2 regions of the Bacillus sp. MC1252 genome follow, and region 1 is predicted to be linked to the other one. Evidence: a T-box and tRNA genes for the amino acid it is inferred to sense, from the RefSeq annotation. Region 1 holds a T-box; the other holds one or more tRNA genes.
The links. The T-box of region 1 lies ahead of trpS (tryptophan--tRNA ligase). A T-box ahead of a tRNA ligase gene usually reads a tRNA of that ligase, here a tRNA-Trp.

Region 1 (3,384 bases):
TCATGACGTATGGGTGAATTGGTTTGAAGGGGAAGAAAATGGCTACAATGTGTGCCATTTTCATGAGTGGCGCAAGGAGGACAGTGTCGAGTTGTTAGATCAAGTGCCTTTACTCAAGGTGCAGAGTCCTTTGTTTGATTACATAGAGAATGATCTATCAGAGCTGCCGAAAACGCTGCTAGAATCTGTATTTGAGAAATCATATATTCGAAAAAATCATGAACGGCGAAAATTAGAGTATTGCTTTGTCGTAACCGACGGCATCCGAATCATTGCTGTTGATACGATTGGGTATTCCATTCCTGTGAGAAAAAGCCGCTTAATCCCAAGACAGGAGCAACTGGTGTACGAAATGGTGAAAGATGTAAAGGCAGAGGAATATGAATTCTCTAAAGACAGTCTTGAGTCGACGAAAGAGTATCATATTTTATCATTGCCGCCGCAGCACATCAGTGGATTAACGAGAAAAGAAAGACAGCTGAAGCAGCTCATGTTTATGGCGCTCGATCAATTAAAAGGACTTCAAAATAGGGCGGAAATTGCGTATTGGTATACGGAATGGAATCCACGTATGTACAACCAAATCAAACGAATGTCATTCGAGGAAATTTGGAACATGCTTTACAATGAAACAATTGACGGGTGGTCTGAAAACCATTTAGCATTCTGTGAAAAAATGATTAAAGGACAGCCGTTTTTCGAAAAGCTTTGGGAAATGGAAAACGAGTCAAAAGTGAATTAGAAAAAGCTTGCAGCGTGATGAGCTGCAAGCTTTTTTTATTTGCGTTTTCTGCCAAGACCCATCGCATTCTCCATTTTTTTCAGCATTTTGTTTGCCGCGCGGTTTGCCTTTTCAGCGCCTTCGTCTAGAATGCGGTCAAGCTCGTCTGACTCAATGAGTTCATAGTATCGATCTTGTATAGGTTTTAAAGCATCAACCACAACGTTCGCAAGATCTCCCTTAAACTCACCATAGCCTTTGCCTTCATACTTTTGTTCAAGCTCCTCAATAGATACGTTACCTAATACAGAATAAATCGTCAGCAAGTTGGCGATTCCAGGCTTGTTTTCTTTGTCATACTTGACGATGCCCTCTGAATCAGTGACTGCACTTTTAATTTTCTTTTCAAGCTGCTTTGGTTCATCTAATAAGGTAATGAAGGATTTTTGGTTCGGATCGGATTTGCTCATCTTTTTCGTCGGGTCTGTTAATGACATGATTCGAGCGCCTTCTTTTGGAATCTTCACTTCAGGTACAGTGAAGATGTCATTATACTTTCGGTTAAAGCGTTCAGCAAGCGTTCTTGTCAATTCAAGGTGCTGCTTTTGGTCTTCTCCGACAGGTACTAAATCAGTACCGTATAATAAGATATCGCCAGCCATTAATGGCGGATACGTTAACAGGCCAGAAACGACAGCTTCCTTACCAGCGGATTTGTCCTTAAATTGAGTCATTCTTTCTAATTCCCCAATATAAGCGACACATTGCAGCATCCAGCCTGCCTGGGCGTGGGCAGGTACCTCTGATTGGATAAACAATGTCGCCTTCTCTGGATCAAGTCCTACTGCCAAATAAAGAGCCGCTAAGCTTCTAATATTTTGACGAAGAGCTAGCCGGTCCTGACTCACCGTAATCGCATGCTGATCCACCACACAAAAATAGCCATGATAGTCATGCTGCAAATCAACAAATTGCTTCATTGCCCCAATGTAGTTCCCTAATGTCACAGAACCGCTAGGCTGAATGCCTGAGAAAATCGTCTTCTTTGTCATATTAAAACCTCATTTCTTCAATATAAAAAGGCCCACCCATCACTTTTCAACAGAAAAGGGACGAATGAACCGCGGTACCACCCTTGTTATTTCGATCAGAAATCACTCAAGACGTTGATATCGGAGACTGCTCCGTCTAAGCCTACTCACTTTTTAGAAGTGTTCGGTTAGCTGCTCCAAAGCCCATTCCATACATGCCATTATCTGCTCACACCGGCCGCAGACTCTCTGTAAATGGTGAATATATGTACTCTTCTTTTTCATCGCAACAGTATGTCTATCTATTATAAAGGATGACCATGAAAAAGTCACGAAGCCCTTGTGTGACCTTCTCATCATGTCGTTTGACACTTTAAATTTTAGATAAAATAACAACTATCTGTCAGAATTTTTTAAAAAAGGATGATTAATTATATGTATAAAACATTATTCTTGCTGAATTTGTTTAATTATTTTAATCAATTTACGCTTTAATTTGTTGAAGTGATTGAGACTTTAGTTTATAAAAATCCCTCTTTATCCCCATTTACGTTTTTTAAAAATATGTGAAATTGATATTGCAATAAATTATTCTATTCATTATAATGAATTTGTTCACACGTTTGTGCTAGGCTCTTTACATAGTGAAAATTCAGAAAAAACAAAAGAAATAGAAAGTAAGCTATTTAGGGACTTTTTTACGCTATTTCTTAAATCTGAATCTCATCTTCTATCGAGACCTTTGAACTAAAACATATTATAAGGGGGAATACAGTTGAAAAAGCGTTGGTCTGTTGTTACTTTAATGCTTATTTTCACACTTGTATTAAGCGCTTGTGGTTTCAGCGGAAACAAATCAGGCGACAGCACGAGCAGTTCTGGAGAGGCTAAAACAACATTAAATGTGAATATCTCCACTGAGCCTTTTTCTCTACATCCGGGACTGGCAAATGATTCAACTTCAGGAAGTGTCATCCGTCAGACTTTTGAGGGATTAACAAGAATTAACGCTGAAGGAAAGCCAGAAAATGCGATGGCTTCTGATATCAAAACAAGTGCTGATGGTAAAACATACACATTCACACTTCGTGATGCAAAATGGTCTAATGGTGACCCTGTTAAAGCAGAAGATTTCGAATATGCTTGGAAATGGGCATTAGATCCTAAAAATGAATCTCAATATGCTTACCAGCTTTACTATATTAAAGGTGCTGAAGCAGCAAACAAAGGGAAAGCGAAAGTTGCTGATGTTGGCATTAAAGCTAAAGACGACAAAACGCTTGTAGTTGAGCTTGAGAACCCAACACCGTTCTTTACTGAACTAACTGCATTCTATACGTATATGCCAGTCAACAAAAAAGTGGCTGAAAAGAATAAAAACTGGTACACAAATGCTGGTGAAAACTACGTATCTAACGGACCATTTGCTCTTACTAAATGGAAACATGGCGGTTCTATCACGCTTGAGAAGAACAATGAATACTGGGATAAAGATACTGTAAAATTGAAAAAGATTAACATGTCTATGATCAAAGATACAAACACTGAGCTTAGCATGTTCGAAAAAGGCGAGCTTGACTGGGCTGGTTCTCCAACTGGAAACCTTCCTACTGAGTCTCTAAAAACATTGAA
Region 2 (3,384 bases), 240 kb from region 1:
GCTTGTTTTTGAAAATAAGTACGTGTTCTTTCATCTTGTATCAGCATCATGACATCTTGAATGCCCTGAATTCGCTCTTGATCCATCTCGAAGGTACTTAAATAAAGATCATCATGTATATGATGAAACGAATACCATAAAGCCGCTAGATAGATTTCACAAATATGAACAATCACACGGTGCTCCTCACTGCCCGCCTTCAATAAATAAGGCAGCCCTTCTCCTTGATGCACAAACAAGCCTTGCCAGCGATATGGCCTCACATCAACACGATCAAGCTTCATCCACTCTTGAAAATACCGGAATGATAATACCCCTTGTCAGCGGAAAAACGAGCAAATGATGGCCATCCTCAAACTGTTCAATCCACTCAAACAGCCACGCAACAAATACTCGCTGAGTTTCAAAATCCAACTGCTTCATCTCTTCTATAAAGGACTGAAGAACCTTCAGCGCATCTTTACGCAGCCCCTGTTCTTTTCGTTCACAGTACTCTCTAAAAAGCGGATAATAATGAGACCTATCGTCTTGAATGATCGTCTGAAGCAAAGTCATAGTACGGAACAAAAATCCCCTCTCACTATATACTCGCGTTCTAGTTCACACGTATCATTCCATTGTGAGATAGCTTTCTCCCCCTCGCAACTTCGATTAGAGGTGATGGGAAAACAAAAAAACGCCTCACCACAATGGAGAAACGTTAGTTTGACGGTATATTAAGTTCAATTACCGATTATGAAAATTTTAATAGATACCGGTGGCCGGGGTCGAACCGGCACTCCGTGAGGAACACGATTTTGAGTCGTGCGCGTCTGCCAATTCCGCCACACCGGCATGATCATTAAAGAGCGCAACTTATGATAAAAATCAATGGTGCCGAGGGCCGGACTTGAACCGGCACGGTAGTCACCTACCGCAGGATTTTAAGTCCTGTGTGTCTGCCAATTCCACCACCCCGGCAGTCTTTTCAAAAAAGGCGACACCCGGATTTGAACCGGGGATAAAGGTTTTGCAGACCTCTGCCTTACCACTTGGCTATGCCGCCATTATTGGAGCGGAAGACGGGATTCGAACCCGCGACCCCCACCTTGGCAAGGTGGTGTTCTACCACTGAACTACTTCCGCATATCAACTGGGCTAGCTGGATTCGAACCAACGCATGACGGAGTCAAAGTCCGTTGCCTTACCGCTTGGCTATAGCCCAATAATAAAATGGGGCGATTGATGGGAATCGAACCCACGAGTGCCAGAGCCACAATCTGGTGCGTTAACCACTTCGCCACAACCGCCATAGATGTTATGAATCATATCATATAATTGGCAGGGGCAGTAGGAATCGAACCCACACCGGAGGTTTTGGAGACCTCTGTTCTACCTTTAAACTATGCCCCTATGAAAATAAAAATGGTGGAGGGGGGCGGATTCGAACCGCCGAACCCGGAGGGAGCGGATTTACAGTCCGCCGCGTTTAGCCACTTCGCTACCCCTCCACATATGGAAATAATAAAGAAAAACAGTGCCGGCAAGAGGACTTGAACCCCCAACCTACTGATTACAAGTCAGTTGCTCTACCAATTGAGCTACACCGGCAAATAGTGGTGGCTCGGGACGGAATCGAACCGCCGACACACGGATTTTCAGTCCGTTGCTCTACCAACTGAGCTACCGAGCCAAGTATTATTTTTGAAAAATGGCGGTCCGGACGGGACTCGAACCCGCGACCTCCTGCGTGACAGGCAGGCATTCTAACCAACTGAACTACCGGACCATTTTGGTTGCACTTAATGAGTACTCCCTATTGGTATATAAAATAATTTGGTTGCGGGGGCAGGATTTGAACCTGCGACCTTCGGGTTATGAGCCCGACGAGCTACCGAACTGCTCCACCCCGCGACGATATAAAAGATATGGTGGAGGATGACGGGCTCGAACCGCCGACCCTCTGCTTGTAAGGCAGATGCTCTCCCAGCTGAGCTAATCCTCCGAATAAAAATGCTGGTATGTATTATATAAAATGGTGACCCGTACGGGATTCGAACCCGTGTTACCGCCGTGAAAGGGCGGTGTCTTAACCGCTTGACCAACGGGCCCTCTATTATATGTATCTTGTGGCGGAGAGCAAGGGATTCGAACCCTTGAGACGGGGTTACCGCCTACACGATTTCCAATCGTGCTCCTTCGGCCACTCGGACAGCTCTCCAAATTGGCTCCGCAGGTAGGATTCGAACCTACGACCGATCGGTTAACAGCCGATAGCTCTACCACTGAGCTACTGCGGAATGAAGAAAGCCTGGCGATGTCCTACTCTCACAGGGGGAAACCCCCAACTACCATCGGCGCTGAAGAGCTTAACTTCCGTGTTCGGTATGGGAACGGGTGTGACCTCTTCGCCATCATCACCAGACAATTTAGTGACAAAAGATATTATACTATGTATTGAAAATAAATCAAGAGATATTTTAAAAATGTTCTCTCAAAACTAGATAACAACGTTCAAACTTCACATTAGAATATAGGTTAAGTCCTCGATCTATTAGTATCTGTCAGCTCCACGTGTCACCACGCTTCCACCTCAGACCTATCAACCTGATCATCTTTCAGGGATCTTACTTCCTTGCGGAATGGGAAATCTCATCTTGAGGGGGGCTTCATGCTTAGATGCTTTCAGCACTTATCCCGTCCGCACATAGCTACCCAGCGATGCCCTTGGCAGAACAACTGGTACACCAGCGGTGCGTCCATCCCGGTCCTCTCGTACTAAGGACAGCTCCTCTCAAATTTCCTGCGCCCGCGACGGATAGGGACCGAACTGTCTCACGACGTTCTGAACCCAGCTCGCGTACCGCTTTAATGGGCGAACAGCCCAACCCTTGGGACCGACTACAGCCCCAGGATGCGATGAGCCGACATCGAGGTGCCAAACCTCCCCGTCGATGTGGACTCTTGGGGGAGATAAGCCTGTTATCCCCGGGGTAGCTTTTATCCGTTGAGCGATGGCCCTTCCATGCGGAACCACCGGATCACTAAGCCCGACTTTCGTCCCTGCTCGACTTGTAGGTCTCGCAGTCAAGCTCCCTTGTGCCTTTACACTCTGCGAATGATTTCCAACCATTCTGAGGGAACCTTTGGGCGCCTCCGTTACATTTTAGGAGGCGACCGCCCCAGTCAAACTGCCCACCTGACACTGTCTCCCTGCCCGATAAGGGCAGCGGGTTAGAAGGTCAATACAGCCAGGGTAGTATCCCACCGATGCCTCCACCGAAGCTAGCGCTCCGGTTTCCAAGGCTCCTACCTATCCTGTACAAGCTGTACCAACATTCAATATCAGGCTGCAGTAAAGCTCCACGGGGTCTTTCCGTCCTGTCGCGGGTAACCTGCATCTTC

Region 2: it encodes a tRNA-Trp, which carries the amino acid that the T-box ahead of trpS (tryptophan--tRNA ligase) is inferred to sense. The anticodon was not compared.

Annotation. Positions count from the first base shown of each region.
Region 1 covers NZ_CM166369.1:1,126,439-1,129,822, forward strand. The annotation lists gene ACYH0L_RS05570 (YjbA family protein) at 1-742, shown strand, start outside; gene trpS (tryptophan--tRNA ligase) at 778-1,773, opposite strand; T-box leader at 1,827-2,046, opposite strand; gene ACYH0L_RS05580 (peptide ABC transporter substrate-binding protein) at 2,528-3,384, shown strand, end outside.
Region 2 covers NZ_CM166369.1:882,184-885,567, reverse strand. The annotation lists partial or broken gene ACYH0L_RS04395 (hypothetical protein) at 1-555, opposite strand, end outside; tRNA gene ACYH0L_RS04390 (tRNA-Leu) at 753-834, opposite strand; tRNA gene ACYH0L_RS04385 (tRNA-Leu) at 872-960, opposite strand; tRNA gene ACYH0L_RS04380 (tRNA-Cys) at 975-1,045, opposite strand; tRNA gene ACYH0L_RS04375 (tRNA-Gly) at 1,051-1,125, opposite strand; tRNA gene ACYH0L_RS04370 (tRNA-Gln) at 1,133-1,204, opposite strand; tRNA gene ACYH0L_RS04365 (tRNA-His) at 1,214-1,289, opposite strand; tRNA gene ACYH0L_RS04360 (tRNA-Trp) at 1,319-1,392, opposite strand; tRNA gene ACYH0L_RS04355 (tRNA-Tyr) at 1,406-1,490, opposite strand; tRNA gene ACYH0L_RS04350 (tRNA-Thr) at 1,518-1,590, opposite strand; tRNA gene ACYH0L_RS04345 (tRNA-Phe) at 1,597-1,672, opposite strand; tRNA gene ACYH0L_RS04340 (tRNA-Asp) at 1,692-1,768, opposite strand; tRNA gene ACYH0L_RS04335 (tRNA-Met) at 1,817-1,893, opposite strand; tRNA gene ACYH0L_RS04330 (tRNA-Val) at 1,909-1,984, opposite strand; tRNA gene ACYH0L_RS04325 (tRNA-Glu) at 2,016-2,090, opposite strand; tRNA gene ACYH0L_RS04320 (tRNA-Ser) at 2,110-2,200, opposite strand; tRNA gene ACYH0L_RS04315 (tRNA-Asn) at 2,205-2,279, opposite strand; rRNA gene rrf (5S ribosomal RNA) at 2,289-2,404, opposite strand; rRNA gene ACYH0L_RS04305 (23S ribosomal RNA) at 2,514-3,384, opposite strand, start outside.